DNA from 3 places in the Paraburkholderia sprentiae WSM5005 genome. Region 1 is predicted to be linked to each of the others. Evidence: riboswitches for the same ligand, from Rfam matches in the RefSeq annotation. Region 1 holds a riboswitch; each other region holds the start of a gene.
What was found. A riboswitch is a leader RNA that binds a small molecule or an ion and turns the genes downstream of it on or off. The one in region 1 is predicted to bind cobalamin.
Positions count from the first base shown of each region.

Region 2: it holds a riboswitch for cobalamin, as region 1 does, so the genes downstream of both, cobA (uroporphyrinogen-III C-methyltransferase) here and BJG93_RS03540 (TonB-dependent receptor domain-containing protein) in region 1, are expected to answer to the same signal.
Region 3: it holds a riboswitch for cobalamin, as region 1 does, so the genes downstream of both, BJG93_RS27720 (CbtB domain-containing protein) here and BJG93_RS03540 (TonB-dependent receptor domain-containing protein) in region 1, are expected to answer to the same signal.

Region 1 covers NZ_CP017561.2:746,330-752,305, forward strand. The annotation lists gene BJG93_RS03520 (EVE domain-containing protein) at 250-708, opposite strand; RNA gene ssrS (6S RNA) at 850-1,031, opposite strand; gene BJG93_RS03530 (cell division protein ZapA) at 1,110-1,424, opposite strand; gene BJG93_RS03535 (ATPase) at 1,421-1,780, opposite strand; cobalamin riboswitch at 2,000-2,262, shown strand; gene BJG93_RS03540 (TonB-dependent receptor domain-containing protein) at 2,351-4,282, shown strand; gene BJG93_RS03545 (FecCD family ABC transporter permease) at 4,322-5,383, shown strand; gene BJG93_RS03550 (ABC transporter ATP-binding protein) at 5,380-5,976, shown strand, end outside.
Region 2 covers NZ_CP017562.2:1,292,933-1,298,908, reverse strand. The annotation lists gene bluB (5,6-dimethylbenzimidazole synthase) at 1-521, opposite strand, end outside; gene BJG93_RS22635 (cobyrinate a,c-diamide synthase) at 505-1,845, opposite strand; gene cobO (cob(I)yrinic acid a,c-diamide adenosyltransferase) at 1,849-2,451, opposite strand; gene BJG93_RS36250 (cobalamin biosynthesis protein) at 2,448-2,849, opposite strand; partial or broken gene cobA (uroporphyrinogen-III C-methyltransferase) at 2,934-3,695, opposite strand; cobalamin riboswitch at 3,890-4,148, opposite strand; cobalamin riboswitch at 4,229-4,506, shown strand; gene cobW (cobalamin biosynthesis protein CobW) at 4,711-5,802, shown strand; gene cobN (cobaltochelatase subunit CobN) at 5,816-5,976, shown strand, end outside.
Region 3 covers NZ_CP017562.2:2,411,779-2,417,754, forward strand. The annotation lists rRNA gene BJG93_RS27710 (16S ribosomal RNA) at 1-907, opposite strand, end outside; gene BJG93_RS27715 (CbtA family protein) at 1,497-2,237, opposite strand; gene BJG93_RS27720 (CbtB domain-containing protein) at 2,249-2,467, opposite strand; cobalamin riboswitch at 2,509-2,657, opposite strand; gene BJG93_RS27725 (histidine phosphatase family protein) at 2,730-3,350, shown strand; gene BJG93_RS27730 (hypothetical protein) at 3,364-3,804, opposite strand; gene BJG93_RS27735 (ATPase domain-containing protein) at 4,001-5,518, shown strand; gene BJG93_RS27740 (ATP-binding protein) at 5,522-5,976, shown strand, end outside.

The DNA of each region.
Region 1 (5,976 bases):
CTCCTGATTTGAACTGGTTGTGCACGTTCGACGCGAGTACCGCGTGGCGGCGCGACGGTGGCGCGCGGTTTGACGGATGCGCTGGCGATGGGCGTTCGGGGGCCGTCGAGCGGTCGGGCTGAGCCCGCGCTTTCGTCGAGCGATTAGGCACGCTTTAGCGGGGCTTGGTTCCCCAATTAGTGTTTCGCCGCCGGACTGTCATGATGACCCGCGCGACATCGCGAGCGTTGGCGCGCTGCGAGCTCGCCTTTAAACGAGCTGTTTAGTGATGAAGCGCCATTCGGCATCGGTGACCGGCGTGATGGACAGACGGTTGCCTTTGGCGAGCACGCGCATGTCTTGCAATTCGGCATGTTCACGCAGCGCGGCAAGTGGAATCAGCGCGATCTTCTTCTTGAACACGACGTCGACGAGCATCCAGCGCGGCGTTTCCGGCGACGATTTGGCGTCGTAGTACGGACTCTTCTTATCGAACTGGGTCGGGTCCGGATACGCGGTCGACGAAACTTCCGCGATGCCCGCGATGCCGGGCTCCGCACAGCTCGAATGATAGAAAAGCACGCCGTCGCCGACCTGCATCACGTCGCGCATGAAGTTGCGCGCCTGATAGTTGCGCACGCCGGTCCACGGCAAGGTGCGACGCGGTGCGTTGGCGAGGTCGTCGATGCTTGCTTCGTCCGGTTCGGACTTCATTAGCCAATAGCGCATGAATCGGAGTCAACGTGTCAGATTGAACGACGCGCATCAACAGCAGGCGCGTGCGAAAAAGCCCCTGAAAAAGGCGCTCAAACGAAAAAACGACGACCAAAGAAAAACGGCATCGAACCGAAGTCCGACGCCGTTCCAGATAAGGTCCCCGCCTTAGCCGCTAGGCCGGCATCCTGAACCGAGGGTTCAGAATTGGTCGCAGTTAGCAACACTTCGGGTACATCAGACAGAGTGACGCGCACGCCCGTGCTACAAATTTCCGCAACCGTGCACATGGCATTGGTTCAAGGAATGTATGACCTTGGCGAACCAGGCAGGGAAGCTAAACCGATGAAGCTACAACACATACTTTTGAACTCGCGACCGGTTCCAAACCGGCCCGCTACTCAACCCGCTACTGCTTACTGCAAGCTGTACTGCTCGATCACAGTACCTAGCTGTTCGTTCATTTGCTTCATTGTACGCCGGATTTCTTCAGCAGGAAATGCTTCTCCGTGCCGCACGCTGCTTTGCAGCTTAAGCAGTTCCGATGCCAGCGACAGCGCAGCCATCACGGCGATCCGATCGGTGCCGCGCACGTTGCTGCTACCGCGGATTTTCTTCATCTCCGCGTCGACGCGCGCGACCGCCTCGAGCAGCGCGCCCTCCGTTTCCGGCGAACAGGCGAGACGATAGGGTACTTCGAGAATCGATACCTCGATCTGCTTGGTGGTCATGCGCTTTCTCCGTGTCGGCTCACGTCGCTTTCCGCTTCCTCATGTTCGGGCTGAGCGGGCTCGAGCAGATCGAGCTGGTTATCGGGTTCGCTGCTCGCGCGGGCGCGCGGCAATTTTTCGAGGATCGCATTAAGGCGCACCTGAGCGTCGTCGATCTTGGCGGACAGCGCGTCGCGTTCGGCCTGGAGTGCGTCGCGCTCCTCGCGCAAATGCGCGAGCTCAGCATGCGTGGCTTGTACCTCGGCACGGGTTTGCGCGAGCTGTTCTTCGAGCGCGAGCCGCGCTTCGTTGTGGCGCTGGCTGATCGCAATCAGCTTGCCGATGTTTTGGGAGAGTGATTCGAGTTCGGTGAGCATGTGCTGCGTCCTCTAAAGACATCGCATTTTAGCGCGGAATATTACAGGCTCCGACAATTGTCTCGTTTCGAGACGTAACAGCATCGCTTCGTGCACGTTCGTTACGTGTCGTGTCGTCGAACATAAGATAAACAACCGGCAATCCATCGGACAATAACCTGCATTGAACAGAACCGATTGCGCGCCGATTGACCTTTCTTGACGCCCTGCGAGGCCGCTCCTAAACTTCCGCACTCTGGTGCCCGCGCGCGCTTTTCGGCGCGCGCAGTTAAACGGGAAGCAGGGCGCGCGCGGTGCCAAACCGGATGCGCGAACCTGCGCTGCCCCCGCAACGGTAAGCGACCGCATGTGAATGCTCATGCAGGTCGGTCCTGATCGCAAGCTTGGAAGTTCAACGTGCGAGTGTGCCACTGCGCGTCACGCGTGGGAAGGCGGGATCGATGTGTCGTAGCCCGGATACCGGCCAGAAAAGAGAGACGTCCCCGCCAAAACGCTAAACAGGGGACGCCTCGTGACGCGTCGGCCCGCGGGGAAGCAGGCCACGCACGCTAGCCACAGGAACGTCATCCCATGCTGTCCCCCATCGCCCGCGCGACGCTCTTCGCGTTCGCGAGCCTGCCGCTCGTCGTGCATGCACAAGGCACCGAGTCTGCGTCTTCATCGTCCGCTACGGACGCAACCGCTGCGAACGCCGCAAACGTTGCCAACGCCGCCAATGTCCCTTCAGTCGATGCCTCGGACACCGCGCTCTCGCCGATCGTCGTGACTGCGCAACGCGGAGCGCAAGCGCTGACCGATGCGATCCCGCAGACCACGCAGTTCGATCAGCAGGACATTGCCGACACGAGCGCGACCGATCTGCCCGGCCTGCTGCAACTCGCGCCCGGCGCGCAAATCTCGCGTACGGGTGGCCCCGGTTCGACCACGAGCCTCTTTCTGCGCGGTGCGTCATCGACGCAATCGCTGCTGCTGATCGACGGCGTGCGCGTCGACTCGGTGAGCCTCGGCTCCGCCCAGCTCGCGCAGATTCCGCTCGATCAGGTCGATCACGTCGAAGTGGTGAACGGCAACGTGTCGGCGTTGTACGGCTCGGGCGCGATCGGCGGCGTCGTGCAGGTGTTCACGAAAGACGGCGGCGATCATCCGCCGCGATTCCATTTCTCGGTCGGCTACGGCAGCTATCACACGCAAACGCAAACGGCCGGCGTGAACGGCGCGCTCGATCAGGACGGCCGCACGACCTTCAGCATCTCGCTGGCGCGCACGAAGGACGACGGATTTTCGTCGCTCGATCCGCTCGAGGCGCCGAACGCGAATCCGAACGCGAACGGCAACCTGAACGAGAGCATCACCGCGTCGCTGCGTCACAAGTTCAACGACAAGTGGGATGCGGGCGTCAGATACTTCCAGTCGAACAACAACAACAGTTACGACAATGCGTACGGCGAGCCTACCGATCTGAACAACCTCTACAGCAAGGTGCGTCAGGTGTCGGTGTTCGCGAACGGCAAGCTGACCAGCTGGTGGACTACCCACGTCACGCTCGCCGAGGGCGACGACCGCAGCGTATCGAACAGCAATGGCATCTACAACGGCCGCTTCGATACTGATAATCGCCAGTACACGTGGCAGAACGATTTCGCGCTCGCCGCGAATCAGAAGCTGCAAGTCGGCTACGAGCATCTCGACCAGACGCTCGACTCCGACACGTTCGCCGCGCCCGAGCGTCACGTCGATTCGGTCTTCGCGGGCTACAGCGCGCGCTTCGGCCGCAACCAGGTTCAGGCCAACGTGCGGCGCGACCAGTACTCCGATTTCGGCGGGGCGAACAGTTACTATCTCGGCTACGGTTTCGACATCACGTCGCACTGGAAGGCAACCGCAAGCTATTCGGATGCGTTCCGCGCGCCCAGCTTCGACGATCTGTACTATCCGATCAGCGGTAATCCGTCGATCCAGCCCGAGCGCAGTCATTCGGTGGAAGCCGGTTTGCAGTACGCGACCGATGCGCTGGGCGTGATGCGCTTGAACGCCTTCCAGACGCGTTACACGAATCTGATCGACTACGTGCAGACGATCCCCGGCATCTATCTCGCCGAGAACGTCGGGCATGCGAAGGTGCAGGGACTCGAAGGATCGTGGAGCGGTCATGTCGGCAGGACCGACGTGCGTGCATCGGTGACGCTGCAGAATCCGGTCGATCTCGACAACCGCACCGACCTCGTGCGGCGCGCGCGACGGTTCGGGTCGTTCGCGGTGAATCGCAGCATCGGTGGATGGCGCGTTGGCGGCGAGTGGATCGTCAGCGGTCCGCGCACGGACAGCACCGGCAACCTCGGCGGTTATGGCATCGTGAATCTGTCGGCGCGCTACAACATCACGAAAGCGTGGTACGTCAGCGCGCAAATCGACAATCTGTTGAACAAGGACTATGAAACGGCCTACTCGTACAACTCGCCGCGACGCGGTGCGTATCTCACGCTCGGCTGGCAGCAGCATTGACGCGCGCGCCGGATCGGCCGCATGCGTGAGCGCACGCGCATGAGTCGCGGGTCCGGTTCGCTGTCCGCCGCGATGGCGACGCCGCGCCCGATGAACGCGAAGCGCGCCGCCGCGATCTGGTTCGGGCTCGCGCTCGCCGCCCTCGTGGTGCTCGGCGCGTCGCTCGTGCTCGGCAGCGTGCCGCTCGCGCCGGCGCGCGTGCTGGCGGCGCTCGCGCCTGCACACACGTTCGGCGCGGGCAGCGACGAGCTCGCCGGCGAAATCGTGCGCACGTTGCGTTTGCCGCGCGCGCTCGCGGGTTTCGCGTGCGGCGGGTTGCTCGCGCTCGCCGGCGCACTGCTGCAGGTGCTGCTGCGCAATCCGCTGGCCGAGCCATACGTGCTCGGCGTGTCGGGCGGCGCGGCGACGTTCGCGCTCGTCGCGATGATCGCGGGCGGCGCATGGTGGATCGTCGACGCGAGCGCGTTCGCGGGCGCGTTCATGTCGATCCTGCTGGTGCTGGGCCTCGCGCGTCGCGAGCTGTGGCGCGGCGAGCCGCAGGACACGTCGCCGCGTTTGCTGCTGACCGGCGCGGTGATCGCGGCCGGGTGGGGCGCGCTGATTATGCTGCTGCTCAATCTCGCGCCCGACAGCCGTCTGCGCGGCATGCTGTTCTGGCTCACCGGCGACCTCAACGGCGGCGCGCTGCCGTGGACCGCGCTGATTGCGCTGGCGCTCGTGTTGCTCGCGATCGTCCCGGCCGCGCCGCGTCTGAACGTGCTGCTGCGCGGCGACGCGGCCGCACAGGCGTTGGGCGTCGCGGTGATGCCGCTGCGTTTGCGGGTGTACCTGGTCGCGTCGCTGGCGGCCGCCGCGGCGGTGACGACCGCGGGCACGATCGGCTTCGTCGGTCTGGTCGTGCCGCACATGCTGCGGCTCGCGTTCGGCAACGATCAGCGCATGCTGCTGCCGGCGGCGGCGCTCGGCGGCGGCGTCGCGGTGATGGGCGCGGATCTGATCGCGCGTACCGTGATCGCGCCCGCGCAATTGCCGGTCGGCGTGATCACGTCGCTGGTCGGCGTGCCGGTGTTCCTGTGGATGCTGCTCAAACGCCGCCGATGATGCGAGCCGAACCCAGCCCCAGCTCTGGCATGCTCAGCACGCGGCGCCTGACGCTGCGCGCCGGCGCGCGCACCTTGCTCGACGCGTTCACGCACACGTTCCATGCGGGCGAAGTCTGGTGCATCGCCGGGCCGAACGGCGCGGGCAAGACGACCTTGCTGTCGACGCTAGCGGGCCTGTTGCATCCGGCGGCGGGCCACGTCGAACTCGATGGCGTGCGCATGGCCGACTGGCCGCCGCTACCGCTCGCCCGGCGCCGCGCGCTGATGCCGCAAAGCGCGGCCGATGCGTTCAACGCAAGCGTGCTCGACATTGTGCTGCTGAACCGCTTCCCGCATCTGGGCGGCTGGGGCTGGGAGCGCGATGAGGATCGTGCGGCCGCGCAGGCGGCGCTCGAACGGCTCGGTCTCGCGGACTTCGCCGCGCGCGACGTGCTGTCGCTATCGGGCGGCGAGCGTCAGCGCGTTGCTCTCGCGGCGGTGCTATGCCAGGACGCGCCGCTGTTGCTGCTCGACGAACCGTTGTCGCATCTCGACCTGCATCATCAGATCGACTGTCTCGAAGCGCTCGTCGCATGGACGCGCGAACCGCGC
Region 2 (5,976 bases), on a different replicon from region 1:
ACTGGCCGCGCGCCTTCCGGCATGCCCAGCAACCGATGCACCGCGTCGACATCGAATAGCGACACCCATCCGAGCCCGAGTCCTTCCGCGCGCGCGGCGAGCCACATGTTCTGGATCGCGCACGCGACCGACGCGAGGTCCATCTCCGGCAGCGTGCGACGGCCGAAGACGTGGCGCTCGCGCCCGTCCATCAACGCGATCACGAGCAGCTCCGCGCATTCGCGCATGCCTTCCACCTTCAACTTCATGAACTCGTCGCGGCGCTTGCCGAGCGCGTCGGCCGTGGCGAGCCGTTCGCGTTCGACGATCTCGCGCAAGCCCGTGCGCAACGCCGCATCGGTGATGCGCACGATGCGCCAGGGCTGCATGTAGCCGACGCTCGGCGCGTGATGCGCCGCGTCGAGCAGACGCCGCAGCACCGCGGGGTCGACCGGTTCCGGCACGAAGTGACGCATGTCGCGGCGTTCGTAAATCGCGCGATAGACCGCGTCGCGCTCGGAGTCGTCAAAAGGCTTCGCCATGAAAGAGAGCGGCCGTAAAAGCCGGGTTGGAGGGCCAGTAAGCGTGCATATAGGTTGCCACGATCGGGCCCACGCGGAACACCGCTTCGCCGGGCGCGTCGCTGTGCGCGTGCGTGGCGAAGCACTGTGGCGCGAGCGGCGTCGCGAGCTTCGAGTAGTGGAACGTGTGGCCGGTCAGCGTGCCATGGACACCGTCGATCTGCTGCATGCCGAGCGACGTAAAGCGTGCTTGCATCGTCGCGTGGCCGGGGAGCAGGCCGAGCATCGGCGCGCTCATGCCTTGCGCGTCGGTCAGCGTGTCGAGCAGATAGAGCATCCCGCCGCATTCGGCGAGCACCGGTCTATCAGCCCCGACGTGCGCGCGGATCGATGCGGCGCTGGTCAGGTTGCCCGCGAGTGTCGCCATATGCAGCTCGGGATAGCCGCCGGGCAGATAGAGCGCCTGCGTGTCGGCGGGCAAGGCTTCGTCGGCGAGCGGCGAGAAATAGCTGAGCCGCGCGCCGAGCGCTTCGAGCAGCGCGACGTTGGCCGGATAGATGAACGAGAACGCGGCGTCGTGCGCGATCGCGATGTGCATGCCTTGCAGCAGACGCGGCAACGCTTCGGGAACCGGCACGCCGAACTCGACCGGCGGCGGCAATTCGGCGAGCGATGTCGACGCGAGCGTATCCGCCGCGCGCTCGAGGCGCACGTCGAGATCGTCGATTTCATCGGCCTGGTGCAGGCCGAGGTGACGGTCGGGCAACGTGATCTCTTCGTCCGCGGCGATGTGGCCGCACCAGCGCAACTCGGGCGGCAGCGCTTGCTGCAACATCTGCGCGTGCCGAGCGGAACCGACGCGATTCGCGAGCACGCCATAAAACGGCAGCTGCGGCATGAAGCGGGCGAGGCCGAACGCGAGCGCGCCGAAAGTTTGCGCCATCGCCTGCGCGGAAATCACCGCCAGCACCGGCACACCGAATGCGATCGCGAGATCGGCGCTGCTGGGCGTGCCATCGAACAGGCCCATCACGCCTTCGATCAGGATCAGATCGGCTTCTTGCGCCGCGCGCGCGAGCAGATTGCGGCACGCGCTTTCGCCGACCATCCACAAATCGAGCGACAGCACCGCCGCGCCGCTCGCGCGCGCGAGGATCATCGGATCGAGAAAATCCGGCCCGGTCTTGAACACGCGCACGCGACGTCCGAGCCGTCGGTGATAGCGCGCGAGACCGGCGGTGATCGTGGTCTTGCCTTGTCCCGACGCGGGCGCGCTGATGAACAGCGCGGGGCAAGTCCCCTGGGGGGACGCCCCGGAAGAAGTCGCCTTTGGGGAGGCGGACATCGCTCAGAACTCCACGCCGGGCTGCGCCTTCACACCCTGCTCGCGATACGGATGCTTGATCGCGCGCATTTCCGTGACGAGATCGGCGGCTTCGATCAGCGCATCAGGCGCGTGACGTCCGGTCACGACGACGTGCAACATCGGCGCGCGCGCGTTGATCACGGCGAGCACTTCGTCGAGCGGCAGGTATTCGTACTTCAGCACCGTGTTCAGCTCGTCGAGGATCACCATCTGATAGTCGCCGCTTTCGATCATCCGCCGCGCTTCGTTCCAGCCTTTGCGCGCGGTCGCCATGTCGGCCTCGCGATTCTGCGTATTCCACGTGTAGCCATCGCCCATCGTGACGAAGTCGCACTGGGCGATAGCGCCGAGGAAATCACGCTCCGACGTATGCAGCGCGCCCTTGATGAACTGTACGACGCCGAGCCGCATGCCGTGGCCGAGCACCCGCACGGCCATGCCGAACGCGGCCGTGCTCTTGCCCTTGCCGGTGCCGGTGTTGACGATCAGCAGCCCTTTTTCGACGGTCGCGCCGGCCTGCTTCTTTTCGTGGCCTTCGCGGCGGCGTTCGGTCATGCGTTGATGCGATTCCGGATCGGTTTTCATCGAGGGTCCTGGTCTTGAGAGGCGGGATGGGATGAGGTCGTGTCGCTAACGGCAGCGTTGTGCGCCGCTGCGATCGCCACGGTGATGCCGGCGTGCGCGGTCTTGCGTACGATTAGACGCGCGTGTTGCGCGGTTGCGGCGCAGTCCGACGCTGCCGCCGCCAGCAGCGCGCACGGCTCGCACACACCGTCGACGCCGAGATGCGCGTGGGCGGCCGCCGACGGCGACGCGACCGGTACGGCGGCGATCTGCTCGCGGTTGAACAGTTGCAGCGGCAGCTGATGACGTGAGCAGAATTCGACCAGACCTGCTTCGCAGGCTTTAGTGTCGATCGTCGCAATGGCGCGGATCTGTTCGAAGGCATTCGATCCGAGCGCCGCGCGGACAGCGGCTTCGATATCAACAGCTTCGCTGTGCGCGCGGCAACCGATGCCGACGCTCAGCGTTTTGATCTCGGGTGCGAGTTCGTGTCGTGTCGCGCTCGCTGCTGGTTCGCGTGCGACGCCGGCGTCGCGTTTGGCCGCATCACGCGCAAGCGCGAGCGATGCCACACCGCCGATCACGACGATTGCCGGCGAGCCGAGCCCCGCGCGCGCAACCGCCTCGGCAAACTCGCGAAGCGGCGCGAGCACGTGACGCTGCTCGGGTCGCGTCGCCGACTCGATGGCCGCGCAGGGCGTGTCGGCGGGCATGCCGGCCGCGAGCAGCGCGCGGGCGATCTCGCCGAGCCGGCGCATGCCCATGTAGATCACCAGCGTCATACGCGTCGCGGCGAGGGCGGCCCAGTCCGGCTCGCCGCTGCCGGCGCCGTGGCCGGTGACGAACACGACGCCCTGCGCGTGATCGCGGTGCGTGACCGCGATGCCGAGCGCCGCGGGCGCCGCGATGCCGGCCGTGATGCCGTTGATCACGTCGACTTCGATTCCCGCCGCCTGCAGCGCCTGCAACTCTTCGCCGCCGCGGCCGAACACGAACGGATCGCCGCCCTTGAGCCGCGCGACGCTGCGCCCCGCGCGCAGATGCGCGAGCATTTGCGCGACGATGTCGGCTTGCGGCGTCGACGGATGGCCGCCGCGTTTGCCGACGTACACGATTTGTGCGTCGGCGCCCGCGAACTGCAGCACGTCGGGATTCACGAGATCGTCGACGAGCACGACATCGGCCTGGGCGAGCGCGCGGGTCGCCTTTAGCGTCATCAGCTCGACGTCGCCGGGACCGGCGCCGATCAGCCAGGCGCGCGTCATCGCGGCGTGCATGGCGTGCGCCATGCGGTGATGGGAGAAGAGAAGCGGCGCGCGACAGCGCGCGCGGCGGTGAACGTAGAGGTCATGCGGAACGGCGAATCTAGGCAGGCGCGATGCCGCGCTGCTACGCCTTCACATCCGTTCCCCGCGGATTCCGGCGGCCGGCGGCGCCACGCGATGCACGGATGCATGCGGCGCCGCCTCCGCGTCTGGCCGGTATCCGGGCTGGCGGCCTCACGCGCTTTGCCTTCCCCTCCCTTTTGCGCATTCGCGGGAAAGTGGCATCAAAAAACGCATGCGCGGCACGTCAGAATCGAGGGCAAATCGAATCGCGCGCCGCAGGTCGCTTACCGTTGCGGGGACAGCACAGGTTGAACGCGCGACGCGTTGCCTGTTTCCCGTTTAACTGCACACGCGAGCGCATGTGCGGGCACCAAACGCGCGCATACGATAGCACATGGCGCCTTGCCGGATAAGCCTCGGCGGCATTTTCCGACACGCTGCGTTCCTTGACTGCGCAAGGCCGCGGGCCTACACTCGCACGCACTTTGGGTGCCCGCGTGCGCGTTCGTGCGCATGCAGTTAAACGGGAAACAGGGAGCCTTCTGCTCTTGAGCGGCTAACCTGTGCTGTCCCCGCAACGGTAAGCGAAAAGCGGTTCCGGCTTGCTGGCCGGGCGCCGCGGTGCCGGCTTCGATGTCCTCGCGCAAGGGCGCGTCGACATTTCACCACTGGACGAGAAACCACTCGTCCGGGAAGGGGAAGCGGCGCTTTCGCCAGCCCGGATACCGGCCCGAAGAAGCAGAACGTACGCCGCGGGGATGCGGCGGCGCGTTCATGACCTCACTTCCGCTTTCTATATTCCCGTTGTCGCGGCCATGCCGTCGTTCGTCCCCGTGTTCCGTGATCATTGGCCGTGGTGCGCGCGCTTCATTCGTTCCATTCGTCAGCCGATGTGCGGAATCGCGCGGACTTGCCCGGCATGCCGATGCAACGCCAAGGGATGGATCTCACGATGCAAACACAATTGCGCAAGATTCCCGTCACCATCGTCACGGGCTTTCTCGGCAGCGGCAAAACCACGCTGCTGCGACACATTCTTCAGCATGCGGGCGGCAAGCGCATCGCGGTGATCGTCAACGAGTTCGGCGAGCTCGGCATCGATGGGGAAATCCTCAAGGGCTGCGGCATCGGTTGCGATGAAAACGGGGTCGAGACCGAAGGGCGATTGTATGAACTCGCGAACGGTTGCTTGTGCTGCACCGTGCAGGAAGAGTTTTTCCCGGTGATGGAAAAGCTCGCGGAGCGCCGCGACGAACTCGATCACGTGCTGATCGAAACGTCGGGCCTGGCGTTGCCGAAGCCGCTCGTGCAGGCGTTCAACTGGCCGCAGATCCGCAATGGCTTCACGGTCGACGCGGTGGTGACGGTGGTGGACGGACCGGCCGCCGCAAGCGGCCAGTTCGCCGATAACCCGCTCGCCGTCGACGCGCAGCGCAAGGCCGATCCGAATCTCGATCACGAGTCGCCGCTGCACGAGCTGTTCGAAGACCAGTTGTCGGCGGCCGATCTGGTGATTCTGAACAAGACCGATCTGATCGACGATGCGCGGCAGCACGAGGTCGAAGCCGCGATCCGCGCGGAGATTCCGCCGCAAGTGAAGATCGTACGCGCGCAACAGGGGCGGCTCGACCTGCATACGCTGCTGGGCCTCGAAGCGGCGTCGGAACAGACGATCCACCTGCGTGCCGACCACCATGGTTCCGCCGACGACCCCGATCATCACCACGACGAATTCGATTCGGTCGTCGTGCAGGCCGATTTGCGCTCGCGCGACGCGGCGCTCGCCGCCTTGCAGGCGCTGGTCGAAAGCCACACGATTTACCGTGTCAAAGGCTTCGCCGCGTTGCCGGGCGCGCCGATGCGTCTGGTGATTCAGGGCGTGGGCCGGCGCTTCGACAGCTACTTCGACCGGCGCTGGCAGGCCGGTGAACATGGCGAAGGCGCGTTGAGCCGCTTCGTGCTGATCGGCGAAGACCTCGATCCGCACACGCTGCAACAGGCGTTCGACGCGGCGCTTGCCGCGGCGTCGAACGCGACGGCATAACGGGCGCGCCAGCATGCATCTACTGCGCACGACGCCGGGCGGCTTCGTCGACGATACGCAGGGCGTGATCCGCATCGATCAGCAGCCCGCCGATATCGTCGTGCTCAGTTCCGCCGACACCACCCTGTCGCTGCTCGCGAGCGTGGTGCCGCGTCTGGGCGACGGCTTCCCGAG
Region 3 (5,976 bases), on a different replicon from region 1:
GAGTTTTAATCTTGCGACCGTACTCCCCAGGCGGTCAACTTCACGCGTTAGCTTCGTTACCAAGCCAATGAAGGCCCGACAACCAGTTGACATCGTTTAGGGCGTGGACTACCAGGGTATCTAATCCTGTTTGCTCCCCACGCTTTCGTGCATGAGCGTCAGTATTGGCCCAGGGGGCTGCCTTCGCCATCGGTGTTCCTCCACATCTCTACGCATTTCACTGCTACACGTGGAATTCCACCCCCCTCTGCCATACTCCAGCGCTGCAGTCACCAATGCAGTTCCCAGGTTAAGCCCGGGGATTTCACATCGGTCTTACAGCACCGCCTGCGCACGCTTTACGCCCAGTAATTCCGATTAACGCTCGCACCCTACGTATTACCGCGGCTGCTGGCACGTAGTTAGCCGGTGCTTATTCTTCCGGTACCGTCATCCACCCCCGGTATTAACAGGGATGCTTTCTTTCCGGACAAAAGTGCTTTACAACCCGAAGGCCTTCTTCACACACGCGGCATTGCTGGATCAGGGTTGCCCCCATTGTCCAAAATTCCCCACTGCTGCCTCCCGTAGGAGTCTGGGCCGTGTCTCAGTCCCAGTGTGGCTGGTCGTCCTCTCAGACCAGCTACAGATCGTCGGCTTGGTAGGCCTTTACCCCACCAACTACCTAATCTGCCATCGGCCGCCCCTTGAGCGCGAGGTCCCGAAAGATCCCCCGCTTTCCTCTCCCGAGCGTATGCGGTATTAATCCGGCTTTCGCCGGGCTATCCCCCACTCCAGGACACGTTCCGATGTATTACTCACCCGTTCGCCACTCGCCACCAGGGTTGCCCCCGTGCTGCCGTCCGACTTGCATGTGTAAGGCATGCCGCCAGCGTTCAATCTGAGCCAGGATCAAACTCTTCAGTTCAAACCTGTTACTGTTTTCGGTCCATCTCTGAACCGGTCGCTCACTCAACGTACTGACGATGATCAATCCGTCTTCCGACAGATCAACCTTCCTCTGATACTGTGTGAGGCTTCTTGATACTTCTGCCTGACAGCAGATTCCGCAGAACCCGCTGCCGCATTGCGCATCAAGCGCCCACACTTATCGGCTGTTAGTTTTTAAAGATCGGTCCGCCCAACCCGCCGTACCGGCATTACAGCTACCCGGCACCGCCTCGTCTGGCGTCGCTGCATCAGCAGCAGAGAGGCGAGATTATGGAGAGCGGCCCATGTTCCGTCAATACCCTTCTCGCAATTTATTCTAAAAAGTTGAAGAGCTTAAAAATTGAGCAACGTCGTGCGAAAATTCGATTGCTTAGACGTCCGATCTATTTGCCGGCTTGTCGCCGGAAAGGAAGAGAAGAGTGGCATTGCGAAAAACCACTCAGCAGCTTTTCCACAGAAAATGTTCGCAAGCCTGTGGATAACCGCTCCACAACCGCGCCAAGTACTTGAAGCAAAACCGTTCTCGCCCGTTGCGCGCAAAGCGCGGCCGCGCGTCACGCTGCTATTCAGACAGACTTCCTCGTCACATGCGCATTCGTACGCATAAAAGCGCTGCGCTCGACCATCGCACCGAACAGCAGCCCGATCGTCGTCCACATGATCACCTGCATGCCGATCGCCGCGACGCGGAACTTCCACAGCAGTACAGCCGGGAATGCCGCCGGCACTTCATTGATCACCGGCATCGACAGTTGCACAGCTGCGATGATCGCGGCGAACATGAGCCCCGCGACGATCGAACCGTTCCACGCGCCCAGCTTCGCCGCCGCGCGACGCCGCACCTTCAGCGAAAACACCATCGTTACAAGCGAAATCGCGATTGTCAGAAAGAATAAGCCCGTGCGCGTGCCGATCGTCTCCGGATCGCCCACCGACGGCGGATTGGCCGGATACTTGATATTCGGCACAATCACGAGCGCAATGAACGCACCGAGCGCGAGCCACGCTGACAGTGCGCGCACGCTCAAGGTCCCAGCCCGTCCATACGAATACGCAAACACCAGCGAGAATAGGCCGCCGAATGCCGCGCCATAGGTAACGACGCCGGTCAGCAGGCCGAGGCCTGCCTGCGTCTCGCGGCTCACGATTTCAGGCTCGGGCGCTTCGCCGCGCGCTGCGGCCGCTTTTTCCCCGAATGAAATCGCCTGATCGACCTGCGGTTCGCCGACGATTCGCGCGAACGAGAACGTGAGCAAGCCCGCGACGATACCCGCGAGCATCCCCCGCACTAACAATTTACCTACCATGCCGAACTCCGTTAGTGGCAGGGAAAGCCGAGCAGATGGCGGCCGTCGTGCACGAACTCATGCACGACCATGCCGGGTACGAGCGACGTCGCCCCCTCTTCCGCACCAACGAAGTAAAGCGCGAGCAGCAACAGAGCGCCGAATGCCGCCCACGGCAACAGTTCGCGCAAAGGAATGGGAGTGGGCTGGGCCGCCGGTTGGGCGGCGGGATCGAAGACAGCTTCGGTCATGATGGACATCTCCTGAGGGTAACGCGCCCCGAAAGTCGATTGCAGAGGAATGATGCGAAGCCCAGGTCTGGCTTTCGGCTCTTGTAGATTGCAATGCCGATTACAGTGGCGCGACCGCGCCGGGTTCTCACCGGCTTCCGTGCTTCGCAGCGCCACTATTCTACGCGCTAAACTGCGGCATCCGCGACGGCGAGCCCCCTCAACGCGCGCTGCGAGCCGATGGAGCCGTCGAGGCAAGTGCGAAACGGCGCAAAGGCAAAGAATGGATACGCGACTATTACTGGTGAGCCATGCGGCAACGGCCGCGCAGCGCGCGGGCCGCTTCCCCGCCGACGATCCGCTCGACGCGCGCGGGCGCGCCGAAGCCGAAGCGGCGCGCAAACATCTCGCGCTTCCCGCCGACGCCGCCATATTCACCAGCCCTGCCCGCTGCGCGCGTGACACCGCCACGGCGCTCGGTCTGAGCGCAACGGCCGCCGACGCATTGGCGGATATCGACTACGGCAAATGGCGCGGCCAACGTCTCGCGGATATTGCCGATGAAGCGCCGCACGAACTCGCCGCCTGGACATGCGAGCCCGACGCTGCGCCGCCCGGCGGCGAATCGTTCGGTCAACTCGTGCGTCGAATTGGAGAATGGCTCGACGCGCAGCAGGCGGACGTGCGTTCATGCAATGCCGTCAACGAAGCAGCCTTCCGCGTCTCGACGCACCACCGAACCATCGTCGCAATCACACACACGCCGCTCCTGCGCGCGGCAATCGTGCATGCTGTCGGTGCATCGCCGGTCGTGTTTTGTCGCATCGAGATCGCGCCGTTGTCGCTCGTTGAATTACGCCATTCACGACGCGGCTGGACATGGTGGCCCGCCACCATGGTATGAACCAAGACGTCGCTTACCTGCCCGACACCACGAGCCGCAACCTGTTGGACCCCTCGGGCGTCAGCGTGATCTCGGTGCGTCGATCCTTCGCACCGAGATAAAAGTGCTGACGTCCCGGCGAATTCTGATCATGCGTCGCGTCGGGCAGGCACGACGCGATGTCGGCCGCGACTGCTTCTAATGCATCCGCGTTCGAGCCCGCCGCCTGATGCGGCGTCCACGTGCACTGGAAACTGCGATGCGCGCCTGAACATTGCGCGTCGTCGCCATAGGGTTGCGCGACGCCTTTGCCGTCGTCGGCCGTGAGCGAGGCGAAGCCGTCCGGCGCCGCAGCCACGATCCGTTTCAGCGCGGCGCAAGGTCTAGGGCTATCGTCGGCGGATGCGTTGCCCGACAGCAGCGCCGCGAGCGATGCCACGGTGAACGCAAAAGCGGAGAGTCGATAGGTTTTCATGTCGAGCGTGAAGCTCTAAAGTGCCGCCGAAAAGGCTCGCAGCGAGCCTCGCATTCGCCAGCACGCTTCATGCCCATGCGCGCGAGCGTCCGCTTATTCAAACGACGCGGGGCGGCACACAAATTGCCGACGGCCATACCGGCCGCGACATCGCGCCATTTCGATCGAAGCCATTGCCGACGTCATTTCGAACATCATGTCGACCACTATCGCCGCCCCTACCCCCGCCCGCCTCTCGTCGGGCATCGAAGGAATCGACGACATCCTGGGCGGCGGTTTCACGCCGAACCGCATGTACCTCGTGGAGGGCGCGCCAGGCACGGGCAAAACCACCTTCGCGTTGCAATTCTTACTGAAAGGCCTCGACGAAGGGCAGACCGGCCTGTACATCGGGCTGTCCGAAACCCGTGCTGAATTGCTCGCGATCGGCGCGAGCCACGGCTGGGATCTAAGCCGTTTCACGATACTCGAACAGCTGCCCGAAGAAGGGCTCGAACCGCAATACGAACAGACCGTGCTTCACCCGGCCGAAGTCGAACTCGGCGAAAGCGTGCGTAACGTGATCCAGCACGTCGACGAACTGAAGCCCGCGCGCATCGTGCTCGACAGCCTGTCGGAACTACGGCTGCTGGCGGAAAACCCGCTGCGCTACCGTCGGCAGATTCTCGCGCTCAAGCGCCATTTCTCGACGCGCGAGTGCACGGTGCTGCTGCTTGACGATACGACGGGCGGCAGCGCCGGCATCCAGCTTCATAGCATCGTGCACGGTGTGATCAGCCTCGACAACGTCGCCCATGACTACGGCGGGACTCGCCGCCGCCTCCGCATCGCGAAGATGCGCGGCATCAAATTCCGCGAGGGCTACCACGACTTCACGCTGAACACCGGCGGCCTGCGCGTCTATCCGCGCCTCGTCGCCGCCGAGCATCACAGCGAATTCGACACGAACCCGATCAGCACCGGCACGCCCGGCCTTGACGCGCTGCTCGGCGGCGGGCTCGTCCCCGGTACTAATTCGCTGATCATCGGCCCGTCGGGTGTCGGCAAAACCACCACTGTCGTGTCGTGTCTGCTTGCCGCGCTCCAACGCGGCGTGCGTTGCGCGTACTACGTGTTCGACGAAACGCTCAGCACCCTGGTCACGCGCTGCGCGACGCTCGGCATCGATCTCACGCCGCACGTCGACAGCGGTCTGCTGACGCTGCGCCAGATCGATCCCGCAGAAATCTCGCCGGGTGAACTGGCGAGCGACCTGCGCGACGCGGTCGAAAACGAGCGCGTGCGCTACGTCGCAATCGACAGCCTGAACGCCTATCTGCAGGCGATGCCCGGCGAGCGCTACCTGCTGCTGCACATGCACGAGCTGCTCGGCTATCTGAATCAGCAGGGCGTGATCACGATGCTCGTGCTCGGGCAGCACGGCATCATCGGCGAAGTGCAGACCGAGATCGACATCAGCTACCTGAGCGACGTGGTCCTGCTGTTCCGCTATTTCGAGCACCACGGCGAAGTGCTGACCGCGGTGACCGCCGTGAAGAGCCGCGCGAACGATCATGAACGCACGATCCGCCAGTTCCGCCTTCGCGCGGAAGGCATCGAGATCGGCGAAGCGCTGCGTGACTTCGAGGGCGTCTTGTCGGGCCTGCCCTCGTATCGCGGCAGCACCGCGTTGCTCGGCTCGACGAACCGTCTAATCGATACATCGGGACGGTGAGCGATGGAGCAGCGGGTCCTCATCCTTGCGCCGTTCGGCCGCGACGCCGACGTGATCGCCGCTGTGCTGCACAACGACGCTCACGCCTGTGTGACCTGCAACGACGCCGACGCGCTCACCACCGAGCTCGACATCGGCGCGGGCGCAGCGCTGCTGACCGAGGAAGCGCTGGCGAACGGCCACGGCTCGGGTCTCTTTGCGTGGCTCGAACGGCAGCCCGCATGGTCCGACTTCCCGATCATCCTGCTCGGCGCGCGCAGTGCCGGTCATCGATCCGCGCGCGGGCGCGACGTGCTCGAACGGCTCGGCAACGTGGTAGTGCTCGAGCGCCCACTCAATTCAGAAACATTGCGGCGCGCGGTGGCGTCGTCGTTGCGGGCACGCGGGCGGCAATATGAATCCCGGCGGCTGCTGGCCGAGCGCATCGAGGCACAGGACGCGCTGGAGCAGCTGAACGA